Regions from separate parts of the Paenibacillus sp. FSL R5-0908 genome, predicted to be linked through region 1. Evidence: riboswitches for the same ligand, from Rfam matches in the RefSeq annotation. Region 1 holds a riboswitch; each other region holds the start of a gene.
The links. A riboswitch is a leader RNA that binds a small molecule or an ion and turns the genes downstream of it on or off. The one in region 1 is predicted to bind thiamine pyrophosphate.
Positions count from the first base shown of each region.

Region 2: linked by a shared signal. The riboswitch ahead of thiC (phosphomethylpyrimidine synthase ThiC) and the one ahead of MKZ09_RS02125 (ABC transporter substrate-binding protein) in region 1 are both predicted to bind thiamine pyrophosphate.
Region 3: linked by a shared signal. The riboswitch ahead of MKZ09_RS10385 (thiamine phosphate synthase) and the one ahead of MKZ09_RS02125 (ABC transporter substrate-binding protein) in region 1 are both predicted to bind thiamine pyrophosphate.
Region 4: linked by a shared signal. The riboswitch ahead of MKZ09_RS14340 (ABC transporter ATP-binding protein) and the one ahead of MKZ09_RS02125 (ABC transporter substrate-binding protein) in region 1 are both predicted to bind thiamine pyrophosphate.

Region 1 covers NZ_JBBOUV010000001.1:472,310-476,524, reverse strand. Annotated here, with positions in the region: gene MKZ09_RS02130 (hypothetical protein) at 1-1,294, shown strand, start outside; TPP riboswitch at 1,453-1,563, shown strand; gene MKZ09_RS02125 (ABC transporter substrate-binding protein) at 1,725-2,774, shown strand; gene MKZ09_RS02120 (thiamine-binding protein) at 2,965-3,258, shown strand; gene MKZ09_RS02115 (ABC transporter permease) at 3,255-4,016, shown strand; gene MKZ09_RS02110 (ABC transporter ATP-binding protein) at 4,051-4,215, shown strand, end outside.
Region 2 covers NZ_JBBOUV010000001.1:6,566,870-6,571,084, reverse strand. Annotated here, with positions in the region: gene MKZ09_RS29675 (beta-galactosidase) at 109-2,160, shown strand; TPP riboswitch at 2,232-2,341, shown strand; gene thiC (phosphomethylpyrimidine synthase ThiC) at 2,444-4,186, shown strand.
Region 3 covers NZ_JBBOUV010000001.1:2,390,753-2,394,967, reverse strand. Annotated here, with positions in the region: gene thiH (2-iminoacetate synthase ThiH) at 1-228, opposite strand, end outside; gene MKZ09_RS10395 (thiazole synthase) at 263-1,030, opposite strand; gene thiS (sulfur carrier protein ThiS) at 1,086-1,289, opposite strand; gene MKZ09_RS10385 (thiamine phosphate synthase) at 1,328-1,930, opposite strand; TPP riboswitch at 2,049-2,150, opposite strand; gene MKZ09_RS10380 (SDR family oxidoreductase) at 2,238-3,110, opposite strand; gene MKZ09_RS10375 (GDSL-type esterase/lipase family protein) at 3,347-4,215, opposite strand, start outside.
Region 4 covers NZ_JBBOUV010000001.1:3,221,469-3,225,683, forward strand. Annotated here, with positions in the region: gene MKZ09_RS14330 (ABC transporter substrate-binding protein) at 8-1,045, opposite strand; gene MKZ09_RS14335 (ABC transporter permease) at 1,042-1,818, opposite strand; gene MKZ09_RS14340 (ABC transporter ATP-binding protein) at 1,799-2,494, opposite strand; TPP riboswitch at 2,693-2,796, opposite strand; gene MKZ09_RS14345 (amino acid ABC transporter substrate-binding protein) at 3,019-3,855, shown strand; gene MKZ09_RS14350 (amino acid ABC transporter permease) at 3,909-4,215, shown strand, end outside.

The DNA.
Region 1 (4,215 bases):
CTATTACGGAGATGGCTACTGTGTTTCCCATGAACGAATGGAACGCACCTATTTACCGTTTGCTGCACACGTCCTTTTTCCACGCAGGAAGGATGCCGACTCGTTTCGCCGTTTTTCCAGAGTAAATAATCTCGACTGCATTCTGGAGATTCCGCAGCAATCTATATTTTTCAAAATTCTCTCGACAGATATATTCATATGTCCTTTTCAGCTTGGATTCGTGACGATACGTGTCCAGCTGGAGGGGGATTCAATTCCCTTTAGTATTGCCCTAGAATTCGCGGATCGTTTCCGTGCGCTAGAGAATACCTTCATACAGGATGATTACACTTATATTCATTGCGGGGAACAGACCTATGAGATGGTAGAGGATTTTGTCTTCCGAAATTTGGTGGATGGACTGGAGCCATATCTGGATCAATCGGATATCAATGGGGCTTATTTCGAGACCCTTCCTTTTTTCGTAGATGAAAGAATGCAGGTGCAAGCTTTTTACGGCTTTCAGAATAAAGAAAGCTCTGATGAGATTAGTGTAAATCTGCGCTATCGTGCCTCACAGCTTGATGGAATTGATCTGAACGGAAAGCCCTATGCCAGTGCCAGCGATCCAGCATATATTGCGAACTATTGTCATGAACACTCCTATAATCGCTGGGGTCCAGACACGTATTATATGATGAATGAGCAGACTTTTTGCTGCATGACCCGCGCTGAACAGGAAATTGCTGTTAGTCTAGCCAACCAGATGTACGGGCAATATTATTACGGATTTTTACTCAATATTTTCCACAAAATCGTTCTGCTAAAGCTTGCCAATATGCACTCCCGACTTCGGATTAATCATGATTATGAGGAAATAGACAATCTAATCTACTCCATTAATAAGTTCTCGGCAAAGTTCTACTTCTTGGAGTTGATTTCCCAGTCGCAGGGCCGGGAGATATTTCTTCAGCTGCGTAAAGTATACGGAAACGACGCTTTGTTCGAGGAAGTGAAAGAAACCTTAAATGACCTGTTTCAGTATCAGGATAAGTTTCAATCCAAGCGACGGGATAATCTGCTGATGATTCTCACTGTATTTACGGTAGTAAGCGGGATTTACGGCATGAATCAGGTCATTGACGATCTGGATGGAAAGATTCAATGGAGTAAAATGATTGGATATTCCCCCTTTGAATTTCTTGCCCTCTTCGTGATCATGAGCGGGATTCTGATCAGCGTTGTCCTCACGCTAGGGGCGCTGGTTAGTGAGCTTAAACGGCGTCACCGCAAAAAATATAAAGATCTAGACTAGCAAAAAAGAAACTACTGGATTGGAAAAATTCAGGAGTGCACTACTAGACATTCCGAGTACAGCCGTCTATAATACACCGTATGCGAGAAATATAAGATATAAAGTATGGGTACAGAACTTATGCTTACTTATATTGCACATAGAAATACCCGTTAACTTCATAGAACCAGGGGTGCTGGAATTGGCCGGCTGAGATTGTATCCCACAAGATACTGACCCTTATACCTGATCTGGATAATGCCAGCGTAGGAATCGCCAATTGGTTCTGGTCCCTGTGACCTTGACTAACCTTGCGCCAAGCCAGCGTCCCGATCACTCGGGGCGCTTTTTTTGTAAGATCACTAAAAGATGTAGAAAAACGTACATACTACACTTTACGGTTCATGTTGTGAAGACGGGATTCTTGTAACCTTAAAGGAGAGAAGAAGACATGCACCTCAAAAAAGCACTTACGTTGTGCCTCACCTGTGTACTCATTCTTGCCATTGCCGGATGCGGCGGCAACAATGGGAATACAGCCGGAAACAAAGCAAATGCTACTGATCCAACTGCAACGGCTGGGACGGATGCTCCAAAAGAGCTCACCAAAGTTAAAGTCGCACTCGACTGGACACCGAACACGAATCATACCGGTCTATACGTAGCTAAGAATCTTGGTTACTACGCTGATGAAGGTCTGGACGTCGAAATCGTTCAGCCAGGCGCAGCGGGTTCTGATACTATGGTTACCTCTGGCGAAGCCGCTTTTGGAATCAGCGCGCAAGAAGGATTAACGCTAGCCCGTCTACAAGGCGTACCCCTTGTCTCGATAGCAGCTATTATTCAGCATAATACGTCGGGATTCGCCGCTCCAGTAGATCGCAATATTAAATCACCAAAGGATTTCGAAGGTAAAACCTACGGAGGCTGGGGCTCACCAGCCGAAGAAGCAGCCATGAAAGCTATCATGGATCCTGAAGGTGGCGATGTAAAAAAGGTGAAGCTGATCAGTATCGGTGAAGCTGATTATTTTACCGCCGTCAAACGTGACATTGATTTCGCCTGGATTTTCTACGCTTGGACTGGCGTTGAGGCTGAGTTGCGTGGCGAGCCATTGGATATGCTGTACTTAAAGGATTATGCGCCACAGCTCGATTATTACACGCCTGTGCTGACGACGAGTGAGAAGCAAATTGCAGATCATCCTGAGCTGGTGAAGGCCTTCATGAAAGCCACATCAAAAGGTTATCAATATGCTATTGATCATCCGGAAGAGGCTGCCGGTATGTTATCGAAGGCGGTTCCTGACCTGGATGCCGACCTTGTCCTAGCTAGCCAAAAATGGCTTAGCCCAAAATACAAGGACGATGCTGCCCGCTGGGGCGAGCAAAAAACCGAGGTCTGGCAAAATTACGGTGACTGGATGTATGATCTGAAGTTGCTGGATAAACCGCTGGATGCCGCTAGTGCATTCAGTAATGATTTTTTACCGGCGGAGTAGAGAGCGGACTTCAGAACCAAGAAGGTTGGACGTTACTTGAGGAAGGAGGAACGGAGCGTAGTGATGTGCTACGTGAGTACCGGACTTCCCAAGTTCGTTCAAGATTCGATGTCGAGTTTGCTTCCTGAGTTACTTCGTTATCAAAGTTGGCTTTTTGAACTTACCTTATAAAATGAGAGGATTGATTATTGTGGCTAACACCCTACTAAGCATTCAAGTAATTCCAAAAACTCCGAACAATGAGGATTCCATCCCATACGTAGATAAAGCGATTGAGGTCATTCAGAAATCCGGTGTTAAACATCAGGTGAATCCGCTGGAAACCACAATGGAAGGTGAGCTTAGCGAACTGCTGGAGGTTGTGCGTCAGATGCAGGAGGCGTTGATCGAAGCAGGTAGTCCAAGCGTAATTTCGCAGATCAAAATCGCTCATAATCCTAACGGAATCAGCATGGATAAATTGACGGAGAAATATCGGCCGTGAGATCGACCTGGAAGCTAATATGGCCGCCCCTTGTGGCGGTCGTCTTCTTTTTAACCGTATGGCAGCTATCTGTATCTGTATTTCATATTGAAGCCTGGATTCTGCCGAGTCCTGCTGATATTGCCCGTGAATCCACCAGTAACGCTTCTGGTCTTTGGGCTCATACGATGGCTACGCTGCGGCTAACTTTAATTGGTTTTCCCATTGGTACGGGGGTAGGCCTGATCGTTGCTTTGCTTTTGCATCTTTTACCTTGGGCTAGACGGGCTTTTTATCCACTTATTATTCTGAGTCAAAATGTTCCCTCCATCGCGCTCGGGCCCCTGCTCATTATCTGGTTCGGCTTTGGTCTTTTGCCCAAAATCGTGCTGATTACACTAGTATGTTTCTTCCCGGTAGCTGTCGCTGCGATGGGCGGCCTGGCCCAAAGTGATCAGGTCATGATGAATTATATGAAAATGGCTGGCGCAGGCAAGTGGCAAATCTTCACCAAGCTGGAGCTGCCCTCTTCTATCCCGGCACTATTTTCCGGTGTAAAAATATCTGCTACTTATGCGGTTATGGGCGCCGTGGTCGCTGAATGGATTGGCGCGGATAAAGGTATTGGCTATTATATGCTTCTGCAGAAATCCGCTTATCGTACGGATCGGATGTTTGTCGCTATTGTTATTATTGTACTTTTAAGTCTTGTACTCTTTGCTATTATTGCATTGCTGGAAAAATGGCTGGTTCGCTGGAAGCCGCGCCGTAACTCATAGAAAGGAAGATGCCTGTATGTCTCAAGCGACGCAAATGCAACACAGAACAACAGAAGTCATAAGCTCTCCTGAAGCTCATACCGTGGCACCCGCCCTTGAAGTGAGCGGCATCTCCAAATCTTTTTCCCATCGTCGCCGTGAGACAAATGTTCTGAATAATGTCTCTCTCAAGGTAGAGCAACAAGAATTCGTTTCGATC
Region 2 (4,215 bases), 6.1 Mb from region 1:
AGATTGTTATATGATAGCAATATTTTGTTATATAAGACCTCTTATCATTGATACTACAATAGAATTATAAAATATTGAAAGCATATTTTTAATACTTTGGAGGTAATGATGAAGAAACCTGTCGCAACTGAAAAATTCGAGCTTGGCGTCTGTTATTATCCGGAGCACTGGCCAGAAAACATGTGGGAGGACGATTATCGCCGGATGCGTGAACTCGGCTTTACGATCATTCGGATGGGGGAGTTTGCTTGGTCTATTTTTGAACCGGCAGAAGGGGAGTTTCAGTTCGGGCTCTTTGATCGGGCGATTGATCTAGCACATAAATATGGTCTTCAGGTTGTACTTGGTACTCCGACGGCGACGCCTCCAGCTTGGTTGACTGATAAATATCCCGAAGTTTTAAATGTAACCTACGAAGGTGTTACACTTCAGCATGGCATGCGCCGTCATTATAATTACAGCAGTCCTAAATACCGGGAACTGTGTGCACGTATTGCAGAACAAATGGCTGAACATTACGGCAATCATCCGGGTGTAGTTGGCTGGCAAATTGATAATGAGCTCAACTGTGAGATCAGTGAATTTTATTCGGAGAGTGACCATAAGGCTTTCCGGGAATGGCTACAGCATAAATATGTTACGCTTGAGCATTTGAACGAGGCTTGGGGAGCTGTTTTTTGGAATCAAAGCTATAGTGACTGGTCTCAGGTCTATCTCCCACGTCCGACTCCAGTACCGAAGCAGCCCAATCCTCATCAGGCATTGGATGAAAAACGGTTTATTTCGGACAATACAATTTCTTTTGCCAAAAACCAAGCGGATATCATTCGTAAACTTGCCCCTAAGCAATGGGTAACCACGAACGGTCTGTTCGGGCATCTTGATAGCCATGAAATGACGGATGAACTGCTGGATTTCTTCAGCTATGATTCCTATCCTCAGTTCTCTACTATTTTTTATGACCCCAATGAGCGGAATCCGCTGAATGATAGAGGCTGGGGACTGTCGTTATCTGTTGTTCGTTCGATATCCCCGAATTTCTGCATTATGGAGCAGCAGTCGGGCCCGGGTGGCTGGGTGAACCGGATGGATATGCCTTCTCCAAAGCCCGGGCAGATGCGGTTATGGACTTATCAGTCGATCGCTCATGGAGCAGATATGGTGCTATATTTCCGCTGGCGGACAGCTACGATGGGCAATGAAATTTATTGGCATGGAATCAATGACTATCATAATCAGCCTAACCGGAGAGTGCGGGAAGCGGGGCAGATCGGTCAGGAGCTGGCAGCAGCAGGTCAAGCGTTTATCGGTACTCATAATCAGGCTAACGTTGCTATTGTTCGTGATTATGACAATGAGTGGGATGGAGAATACGATGTTTGGCATGGCCCGTTTATGTGGAAGAGCAATAAGGAGTGGTACAAGGCTCTTCAGCGGAAGCATATCCCGAATGACGTGCTCTATCTGCGCAAAAAAACAACGCTGGAGGAGCTTGCAAGGTACGACGTGCTTATCTATCCTCACCCAGCGATTATGACAGATGAGACAGCGTCTCTGCTGGATGAATATGTTCAACAAGGCGGCAAACTGATCTTCGGCTGTAGAACTGGCTATAAGGATGAGCGCGGTCAATGTTATATGCGTCCTTTCCCAGGTGCTGCTAAGGATCTATGCGGGATCACAGTTGAAGAATTCACAATGGTTAAGGGCAGTCGTCAGCCAACAACAATTAGCTGGTCGGGCGCGACCGAAGTCGTTACAGGAGCAGATGACTTTAATGATATTCTCAAAATAGAGGAAGCTTCGGTTGAAGTGATGGCGGTTTACGCCTCTGATTATTATGCAGGAAAACCGGCGGTAACTAGAAATCGTCGCGGCAAGGGTGAGGTTTGGTATTACGGAGCCGTATTTAATGAACAGGCAGCGGCTGAGATCATAAATTTAATGGATCTACAATCGCCAGCAGATTGGCTGGAGCTCCCAGAAGAGGTAGAGCTGCAAGTCCGTACCGGAGCTTCTTCCAGTTATGCTTTTTTGCTTAATTATAGTGAGACTCCTGTCACGATCCATCTTCATGAGACCAAAACAGATTTACTGAGCGGCACAACATTCTCGGGCGAGGTGCTTCTGGAAGGATTTGGGGTACTGGTGCTATACTAACGTACACGTTGATCTCACATTTGAGTAGATTTGGATAATTCTCTCTTTTCGGTTATACTTTGAAGTAGCAATTATATAGTCACGGGAGCTTGGTGGGACCAGGCTGAGAGGATAGTTATAACTATCGACCGTCAAACCTGATCTGGATAATGCCAGCGGAGGAAATGGAGCTCTATTTCTATTTGTCTACTCTAAGGCCTCATCTTATACAGATGTGGCCTTTTCTATGTGTGGGGAGTAGACCGTCTCCGCTTGATCAAATCACCTTATAGGAGGAATTGAGATGACAAGCGAATTGAACAACGATCCAATCAATTTATCAGCTTTTCCAGCAAGTCAAAAAGTTTATGTAAAGGGTTCACGGCCTGATATTCAGGTGCCTATGCGGAAGATCTCACTTAGTCCAACTGCGGGCATAGACGGCGAAGAGGAGAATGCCCCAATTCATGTCTATGACACAAGCGGGGCTTACACGGATGCTAATATTCAAACTGATATTCGTCAGGGGTTAGAGCCCAATCGTCTAAGCTGGATTGAGGAACGAGGGGATGCGGAAGCGTACGAAGGAAGAAACGTGAAGCCTGAAGATAACGGGAATGCAACGGGAAAAGCTGTGGCGGAAGTGTTTCCAGCGCTCCATAGAAAAACTTTGCGAGCGAAAAAGGGGCGTAATGTCTCTCAAATGCATTATGCACGCAAAGGAATTATTACTTCCGAAATGGAATACGTTGCGATTCGTGAGAATGTGGCACCGGAATTTGTAAGAGATGAAGTGGCCCGCGGCCGCGCCATCATTCCAGCGAATATCAATCATCCAGAGAGTGAACCGATGATTATTGGACGAAATTTTTTAGTGAAGATCAATGCCAATATAGGAAATTCCGCAGTATCCTCCTCCATAGAGGAAGAGGTAGAGAAGATGAGATGGGCCACCCGCTGGGGTGCAGATAATATAATGGATCTTTCCACAGGTAAAAACATCCACACTACACGCGAGTGGATCATCCGCAATTCTCCTGTTCCTATTGGAACGGTGCCTATCTATCAAGCGTTGGAAAAAGTGAATGGAAAAGCGGAAGATTTAACGTGGGAAGTGTACCGTGATACGCTCATTGAGCAAGCGGAGCAAGGGGTTGATTATTTTACCATTCATGCGGGGGTTCTGCTTCGTTATATCCCGTTGACTGCACAACGTATGACAGGTATTGTTTCAAGAGGTGGCTCCATCATGGCGGCATGGTGTCTTGCGCATCATCAAGAGAACTTTTTATATACACATTTTGAAGAGATATGTGAAATCATGAAGCTATACGATGTTTCTTTTTCCCTAGGCGATGGATTACGTCCGGGTTCGATTGCTGATGCGAATGATGAAGCACAATTTGCCGAGTTAGAGACGTTAGGTGAATTAACAGCTATAGCTTGGAGTCATGATGTACAGGTGATGGTAGAGGGTCCAGGACATGTACCGATGCACTTGATTAAGGAGAATATGGATAAGCAACTTGAAACTTGCAACGAAGCCCCTTTTTATACATTAGGTCCACTGACTACAGATATCGCGCCTGGTTATGATCATATTACTTCTGCTATAGGTGCAGCGATGATTGGTTGGTTCGGTACAGCAATGTTATGTTACGTAACTCCGAAGGAGCATCTTGGCCTGCCTAATAAGGAAGATGTACGTGTAGGGGTCATTACTTATAAAATAGCGGCTCATGCCGCAGATTTGGCGAAAGGGCATAAAGGAGCACAAGACCGGGATAATGCTCTTTCAAAAGCCCGTTTTGAATTTCGTTGGCGTGATCAATTTCATTTATCGATAGATCCTGAGCGAGCGCTAGAATATCATGATGAGACATTGCCTGCGGAAGGCGCTAAAACAGCTCATTTCTGTTCCATGTGCGGGCCGAAATTTTGCAGTATGAAGATCTCTCATAATATCCGTAATTCGACGAGAATTGAATCAGGAATGCAAGAGAAGACAGAAGAGTTTCTCCAAGGCGGGAGCCTCATTTATAGATAACTTTTTCTGCTAAAAAGAAATATCTAAAA
Region 3 (4,215 bases), 1.9 Mb from region 1:
TGTGAACAGCTGCATCGAATAACCAAAATGGGCACGGGTCAGTCGCTGTGCTGCCGACGCCATCTCCTCTAGCAGCGGCGTTGCTGCCGGAGAGAGCAATGCCAGCAAATCATTTTCGTTCAGCTTGTCTTTTCCAAGCGCCCGCTTAACGTCATCCTCCCGGAACTCCTTCCACAGCTGCTCATAAGGATACTGCTCCAAGCGGGCCAGTGTGTCAAAAAAGCTCATGCTAATCCTCCCTCCTTTGGTGAACCTATCCAATTCAGTTCAAAAATCCAGTCAACGGTGACGAAGCAAAAGCAACTTCTTCTACAGGACCCAGTCCTGCCAAATAAGCTTTACGGCCAGCGGATATCGCCTCACGGAACGCTTCCGCCATGACGAGCGGATTACGTGCCGTTGCAATAGCCGTATTAAGCAGAACAGCAGCGGCCCCCATCTCCATTGCTTCCGCCGCTTCCGACGGCTTGCCAATCCCGGCATCTACAATAATTGGCAAATTCACTTCTTCAATAAGAATACGCACAAGCTCCTTGGTGCGCAGGCCGCGATTCGTCCCGATCGGCGCACCAAGCGGCATCACAGCAGCAGCACCGGCATCTCTCAGACGTAAAGCAGCTGAAAGGTCCGGACTCATATAAGGCAATACTACAAAACCCTCCGCTGCTAAAATCTCTGTAGCTCGTATGGTCTCCAGATTATCTGGAAGCAGGTATTTCTGATCATTGATCACTTCGATCTTGACCCAGTTCCCCAGTCCCGCAGCTCTTGCTAATCTCGCAATACGGACTGCCTCTTCCGCTGTGCGCGCTCCTGAGGTATTAGGCAGAAGAGTCATATGGCCGGGAATGTGGTTCATGATATTTTCTGCGCCAGCTTCTGGGTCCACTCGGCGAAGCGCTACAGTGATCACCTGAGAACCAGAGCTAGCAATCACTTCGGGGATCAGCGTATTCCGGCTATATTTTCCGGTTCCGATAAATAATCTACTGGTTAATTCGATGCCGCCAATATGTAACGGGTCATGCATGAAATTACCTCCCTTTGGTTCTTATAAATTTCTCAAAATTCTATACCGCTCCATCTCAACCCCCACCAACAAAGTGCACCAGTTCCAAACGATCATCCTCGCTCAGAGCAGTACTTTCATAATTCTCCTTACTGACAATTTCTCCATTCAGCTCAATGATCATCAGACGACCCGACCACTCAGGAAGACTGATCAAATCAGCTATAGTTTGAATACCACCAGAACACTCTGCGGATTTCCCGTTAATCAACAGCTTCATTCTGAATCACCCCCTTCGGCCCTGCTGTTACCTCCAGGCTATGAATGAACCGCCTTATGAATAGCTTTGGCGGCCTCATAAGGATCATCCGCTCCGCAAATACCGGACATCACAGCAACTCCTGCCGCACCTTTCCTGATGATCTGCGCCGCATTAGCGGGGCTAATTCCGCCAATCGCAATGACAGGAATAGAGCTGGTCTTCACCGTTTCTGCAAGCAGCTCTAGCCCACGTGCGGGCAGCCCTAACTTGCTATCCGAGGGAAATACATGACCAAACAAGCAATAATCAGCTCCCTGCTCTGAAGCATTCGCCGCTTCTTCCGGAGAATGAACCGATCTCCCCAGCCGAAGCTGAGGTGCAATTCGCCGGGCTGTATCCGGGCTCAGACTGTGACAAGCCAACTGAATTCCTGCGGCACCAGCTGCCAAGGCTACATCGATCCGGTCGTTGATTATCAGTTTGGTAGCGGGCATACCGGCAGCCAACAGCTCCTGTGCCGCAGCGAGTAGTTCGCGTGCAGGACATTGCTTATCTCTTAAGTGAATATAATCGACCCATGTCTGCACCGTGACAGCTAGTTCAACAAAATGTCTTTGCTGCAGCTTGCCGTCTGATATTAGATGGATCTCAGCTTGCACCACTCGCGATCTCCTCTCTCTCACTTCCCTATAGGTCAGTAAAAACAAAAAAACTGCCTCCCGTAAGGAAGGCAGTCAGAATCTGTATATAGACGGCACTACAAATAGACCGACAACAGAAATTCGTCCTCCACTTCCCTACGCTGGTCTTAACCAGATCAGGTTCAAAGGGTCCGGAAATCCATTCCGTCTCAGCCAATCGGCACCCCTAGTGACATAAATATACAATTTTAAAATACTAACGTGGTTTATAGTAACATATTTTTTTATTGAAATACACCCATTTATTCACATTAGCTGTACTGATCTAACCGTTTACTACCTCGCCACCATTTACATGAATAACCTGTCCAGTCACATAACTGGAATCGTCAGAGGCCAGATATACATAGGCTGGTGCCAGCTCCTCTGGTTGTCCAGGCCGTTTCATAGGCTGTGTACCTCCGAACTCGCTAACCTGTTTTGCATCAAAGGTAGAGGGAATCAGCGGTGTCCAGATTGGACCTGGTGCTACACCATTTACCCGTATGCCCTTCTCTGCCAGATTCGTGGACAAGGATCGTGTGAAGCTAAGAATAGCTCCTTTAGTTGATGAATAGTCCAGCAGCTGCGGGCTTCCGCGATAAGCGGTAATTGAAGTTGTATTTATAATTGTAGATCCTGCTTTTAAATGAGGCATAGCTGCTTTTGTTAAATAGAACATCGCAAATATATTCGTACGGAAAGTACGCTCTAGCTGCTCGGAAGTAATATCCTCGATCTTAGCTTGCGGATGTTGCTCTGCCGCGTTATTGATGAGAATATCAAGCTTTCCTAAGCTCTCCACCGTCTGTTTAATAAGATCTTTACAGAATTTCTCGTCACCGATATCACCTGGAATGAGGATACATTTGCGGCCTTCCTGCTCGACCTGACGTTTAGTTTCCTCTGCATCTGAGTGTTCATTAAGATATGAAATGACCACATCAGCGCCTTCTTTAGCAAAAAGCACAGCAACTGCACGCCCAATTCCGCTGTCTCCACCGGTAATCAACGCCGCCTTGTCTTGCAGTTTACCTGCTGCTTTATAATTTGCCGGCTCGTATTTGGGCAGCGGCGTCATTTCACTCTCAATCCCTGGCTGATGATGCTGCTCCTGTGGGGGTAAGGTTTTTGTAGCTTGTTTATTGTTGCCTGACATCTTCCCTATCTCCTCTCGTTAAGCAAATTGATAGTTAACTGATCGTCTTAGGATGGCACAACTATGCACGTTTATACGCTGGGTTTGTCATTTTCTTAAATCGCTTTACGAATCTTACTTACCACAATGCAAGTGGAAATAAACAACTGTGAGAGGTAAACTGCTGTAAGTGGAGAGGACTTCACCGCATACAAAAAGGCACAGCATCGATGCTGTGCCTTGAATTGTTCACCTAACTATTTCAGAGAAGAAACATGATTTTCTGCATTCACTTCATGTTCCAGCACCCACATGAAATAAAGAGCTTTAGCCGCTTTCTCCCGGGTCACTATAGCTTTAGGTTCTAGTTCTGTCCCATTGACCATTTTGCCTCTGGCAATCCCCACTTCAGATCTAATGAGTCCTAATTCATATGCACTTTTCACTTTTGAAATTAAATAAGGAGAAATGTCCGCTGTATCAACAAGCTGCGTCCAGGATACAAGAGGATAGTACATCGCACCTCTAGCTCCTGGATCCAGATTCGAATCATAGCCAGGATCTCCTGGCACTACTGCTGTGCCGTTATAATCAGTCATGTACTTAGGTTTATTAGCAAACTTTATTTGGTAAACATCATAGAGAATAGCACCCATCGTTTCACGTGACAGCTTACCTTTCGGATAATAGGCAAGATCTGATCTTTCCACTTTCATTAACTTAGAAATACTACGTGTGAATTCAGCAACTGTCATCTCCGTATCCGGATTAAAATTCCCATGACGGTCTTTGCCCATTACTCCCAGCTGGATTAATTTTTCAATTTGATTACGGTAATAAGCAGCTTCCCCAGTCGTCGTATCATTCGTTATTTCCGGAAAAATCTTACCCCAGTTCCCTGTTAGTGCCGCATGCTTAACGTTCCCTTTAAGGTAAGGAGTAATGGAGGCAGCAGTAGAATCGCCAGTAGCACCTTTCTCTACAAGCTCCGTGACAATCATCCGTGAAAATTGTTTGGCGAGCGCTTCTTTAAAATGAGTCCCATCGACTTTCTTTGAAGGATGCCCGTTAGCGTAACTTCCGTCATTTGTTTTGCCTGGCGTTTCTCCGGCTTCAATTGACATGA
Region 4 (4,215 bases), 2.7 Mb from region 1:
CTAAATGCTACAGATTGATAAAAGCTTCCTGTGCTTTAATATCTTCTGGTAGAAGATCGTTGGTGGATAACCACACCTGAACCTTTTCCCATGATGTCGGGTCTTGATAACCAAAAGATTGATCGCCAGCATTCATCAGCGGCAGTAGAATCTCAAGACTTTTTTTCTCAATCTCCTTGTCGAGCGGTGAAGTTGCATCTTCATGTGCAACCAGTAAATCCAGGGCTTGTTCAGGATTCTGCTCCACAAATTCCTGTCCTTTTGTTATGGCATTTAGAAATTTTTTAAAGTAAGCTTCAGAATTTTGCAATCCTTGTTCGCTGGCCACCAGCACAAGCTCATAATAGTCAGGTACTCCGTAATCCGTTGGATTAAGCGAGGTGACCGAATGCCCCTCTTTTTCAAGGATCAGTTGTTCATGGTTGATAAACCCGCCCATTATTGCGTCCACTTGTCCTGTAGAGATCGCAGGGATAAGGTCAAAACCTACGTCAATCAGCTTGGCGGATGAAGGATCGCCTCCATCACTCTGGATCATTGTCCGAATCATCGCTTCATAGAGCGGAATGGAGGAATAGCCGATTTTTTTTCCAGCGAGCTCTTTGGGACTATGAATACTGCCAGCCTGAGGAACCATCAGATGATTCAGTGGATGCCGCACGATTGCTGCAATCGAACGTACAGGGATTTTCTCGCCGCGTGCCATAAGCACCTGAGGCTGATAGCTGAGCGCTAGATCAATTTGATTTGCTGCTACAAGCTTTAGGGCATCATTGCTGTCCGCAGGCATTTTGATCTCGACATCCAAACCTTCCTCTTGGAAAAAACCTTGCTGTTGCGCAGCGTATAGAAAGGAATGAACGGCATTGGGATACCAATCAAGCATAATCGTCAGCTTGTGTGACTGCTTATTTTCGGTATTGGAGGAACCGGTTTGGGAGTTGTTATTTAGCTTGTCTGCCTTCCCGCAGCTGCTTAAGAGCAAAAGTGTGCATACTAGAAATACAGAAATAAGTCCTCGTTGTGGGGATTTTAAATGATTCATTGGTTAGATCCTCTTTTCTTTAAAAATAATTGTTCGAGTAAAGCTATCGCCAGAAAAAGCACAACACCAAGCGCGGACAACAGAAATACAGCCGCGAACATTTCATCGCTCTGCATATTTCCGGCCATTCTGCGGCTGAAGTAACCGAGTCCTTTACTGCCGCCGAGCCATTCCCCGATAGTAGCTCCGATGACGCAGTATACAATGGACAGCTTTAAGCCAGAGAAAAAGGCAGGCAACGCCAGTGGAATTTGGGTTTTGACAAGCAGCTGCCAGCGGTTTGCACCAAATGTTAATAATAAGTCCTTGTAGGTCTGGCCACTTGTACGAAGTCCATCATATGTACTCACTACGACTGGAAAAAAAGCCGTCAAAAACACCACAGCCACTTTGCTCCACAGCGAATATCCGAACCACATAATAAAAATGGGGGATAGCGCAATTAATGGGATCGTCTGGCTAATGATAAGGAAGGGATAGATGGCCTTTTCTATGGGGCGATACAGGAACATTCCAGTGCCCAGCAATACACCACAAACCACAGAAAGGACAAAACCCACCAGTATCTCCTGTAACGTTGCCAATAAATGCTGTCCGAATAATAATTGCCTGTGCTCGATCAATGCGAAGCCAATAGATGAAGGTGCAGGGAGAATAAAGGCTGGAATCATGTGAAGGCGAACAGCTGACTCCCAGATTACAAGAATGAGCAGTACCAGAAGAACGAAGGGACCATAATTGTCTAGATGTTTTTTAAAAGGTATAGGTCGCATGTGATCTCCGCTCCAGCTCTGCCCGCAGTGCTATAAACCGGGGTTCGTAGTTCATCTTATAATGTCTTGGCCTTGGTAGATCCACAACGATCTCCTGTAATTCGCTGTGCGCACCGCCAGATAATAAATAAATCCGGTCACTGAGCAATAGTGCTTCTTCCAGATCATGAGTGATGAGCATAATCGTCTGATTCAGTTCACCCCATAACTCCAACAGCCAACGGTGTATCTCACGTTTGGTCATGGCATCGAGAGCACCAAAGGGCTCATCCAGCAGCATAAGACCACTTCCGCCTCCAGCCACTAAGGTGCGCAGAAATGCGACTCGCTGTTTCATTCCTCCCGAAAGTTCATGGGGATAAGCCTTCTCTACATCTGCTAAGCCGAAGCGGACCAACATTTCCCGAATCTGAGTGATCGTATCCTGTTTACTAAATCTGGGCTTGATCTCCCAGGGCAAAAGGCAGTTGTCGAGCACTGTTCTCCAAGGCAGCAATAAATCCTGCTGAGGCATATAAGCGATCTGGCCTAAACGACTAGCGGTTGAGGGGTTCGTAGAGAGTTTTATTTTTCCGTGAGTAGGTTCGAGTAAACCGGCAATCGTTTTGAAAAATGTACTTTTCCCGCATCCGCTAGCACCTACTACGGAGACGAATTCCCCTTGCCTGATATCCATGGATAGATTTGCGAATACAGGGGGTTGTTCAGTTTCCGGAAAAGAGTAGGTTAGGCCTTGAATAGATAAAATGGTCGTGATGATCTAACCTCCTAATATTTTTGTGGAGCGCCTAAACAAATAAAGACCCATTCATTTCCAGAGGAAATGAATGGGTCAAAAAGTTCATTCTGCATAATAACACTAAACATGCTTGATGAAAATTCCGCTCCACTTCCCTCCGCTGGTATGATCCAGATCAGGTTCCAAGGGTCCGGAGCTTGAAGCTCCGTCTCAGTCGGCCGACTCCCCTAGTGAAATAACAGGTCCATATTAATTTGTTTATAAATATACCATATCTTTCTGAGAAGTAAAGAGAGAAAGAAGTGAAGGATTAATCCAAGATTGGGTAAGATATAAGTAGAAATCTAGTTAATATTACAATTCCGATGTATATAATCGGAAAAAAGTATTGACGATCATGTGATGGCAGTGTACTATTCAATTTACCGGAAAAAAACCGGATAGAGAGAGGGGATTTAATAATGAAAAAATGGAGTTTAACTATTATATTGGCGTTAACCGTGGTCCTTGTAGCGGCTTGCGGCAATAATTCGAATACCAATACGGCTGCTGAACCAACAGCTGGAACGATTGGTGGAGCAGCATCTTCAGCGCAAAACAGTTTGGAGGCTGTGAAGGCCAGCGGCAAATTGCGGATAGGTACAGAAGGGACTTATGCACCTTTTACTTATCATGACACTGCGGGGAAATTGACTGGTTTTGACGTAGAAATTGCCGAAGAAGTAGCCAAACGTTTAGGTGTTGAAGCTGAATTTTTTGAAACTCAGTGGGATGGTATTTTTGCTGGGATGGATGCGAAACGGTTTGATGTCATTTTCAATGAAGTTTCCATTAACGAAGATCGCAAAGTGAAATATGATTTCTCTGAACCCTATATTGTATCCAAGGCAGTATTGATCGTGAGCGAAAACAATGAGGATATTAAGACCTTTGCTGATCTAAAGGGTAAAAAAGCCGGACAATCCCTGACAAGTAACTTATCCGACATCGCTCGTGAGAACGGTGCTGAAATCGTAGCTACGGACGGTTTCAATCAAGCGATGGACCTGCTGACTTCGGGACGTATTGATGCAACTGTGAATGATGGCTTGTCTTATCTGGATCTGAAAAAACAAAAACCAGATGCAAAAATTAAAGTGGTTGACGAGATTCCTGAAGGATCACAAAGTGCCGCGGTATTCCTGAAAGGCAATGATGAGCTGGTGAAAGCGGTCAGTGATGCGATTAAAGAGATGAAAAGTGATGGAACGTACTTGAAAATTTCCGAGAAATACTTTGGAGCTGACGTTTCAAAATAATACAAGGCTAGCAAGGCTAATTAAGCCTGGAAGCTAAAAAGGATGTCTGAATAATGGATGACCGCAAAATACAAATTTTCTTAGATACACTGCTACCCCTGCTTAAAGCCGGGGTGGCTTTTACCATTCCGTTGGCGCTGCTTTCCTTTGTGCTTGGATTGATTTTGGCGATCCTAACCGCGTTGGCACGTCTTTCACCGTGGGTAATTCCGAAGCTAATCGCCCGTTTTTATGTATGGGTCATTCGGGGAACCCCGTTGTTAGTGCAGCTATTTATTATTTTTTATGGTTTGCCGGCTGTTGGTATTGTACTCGACCCTTTCATTGCCGCCACCATTGGATTTACCCTTAGCGTAGGGG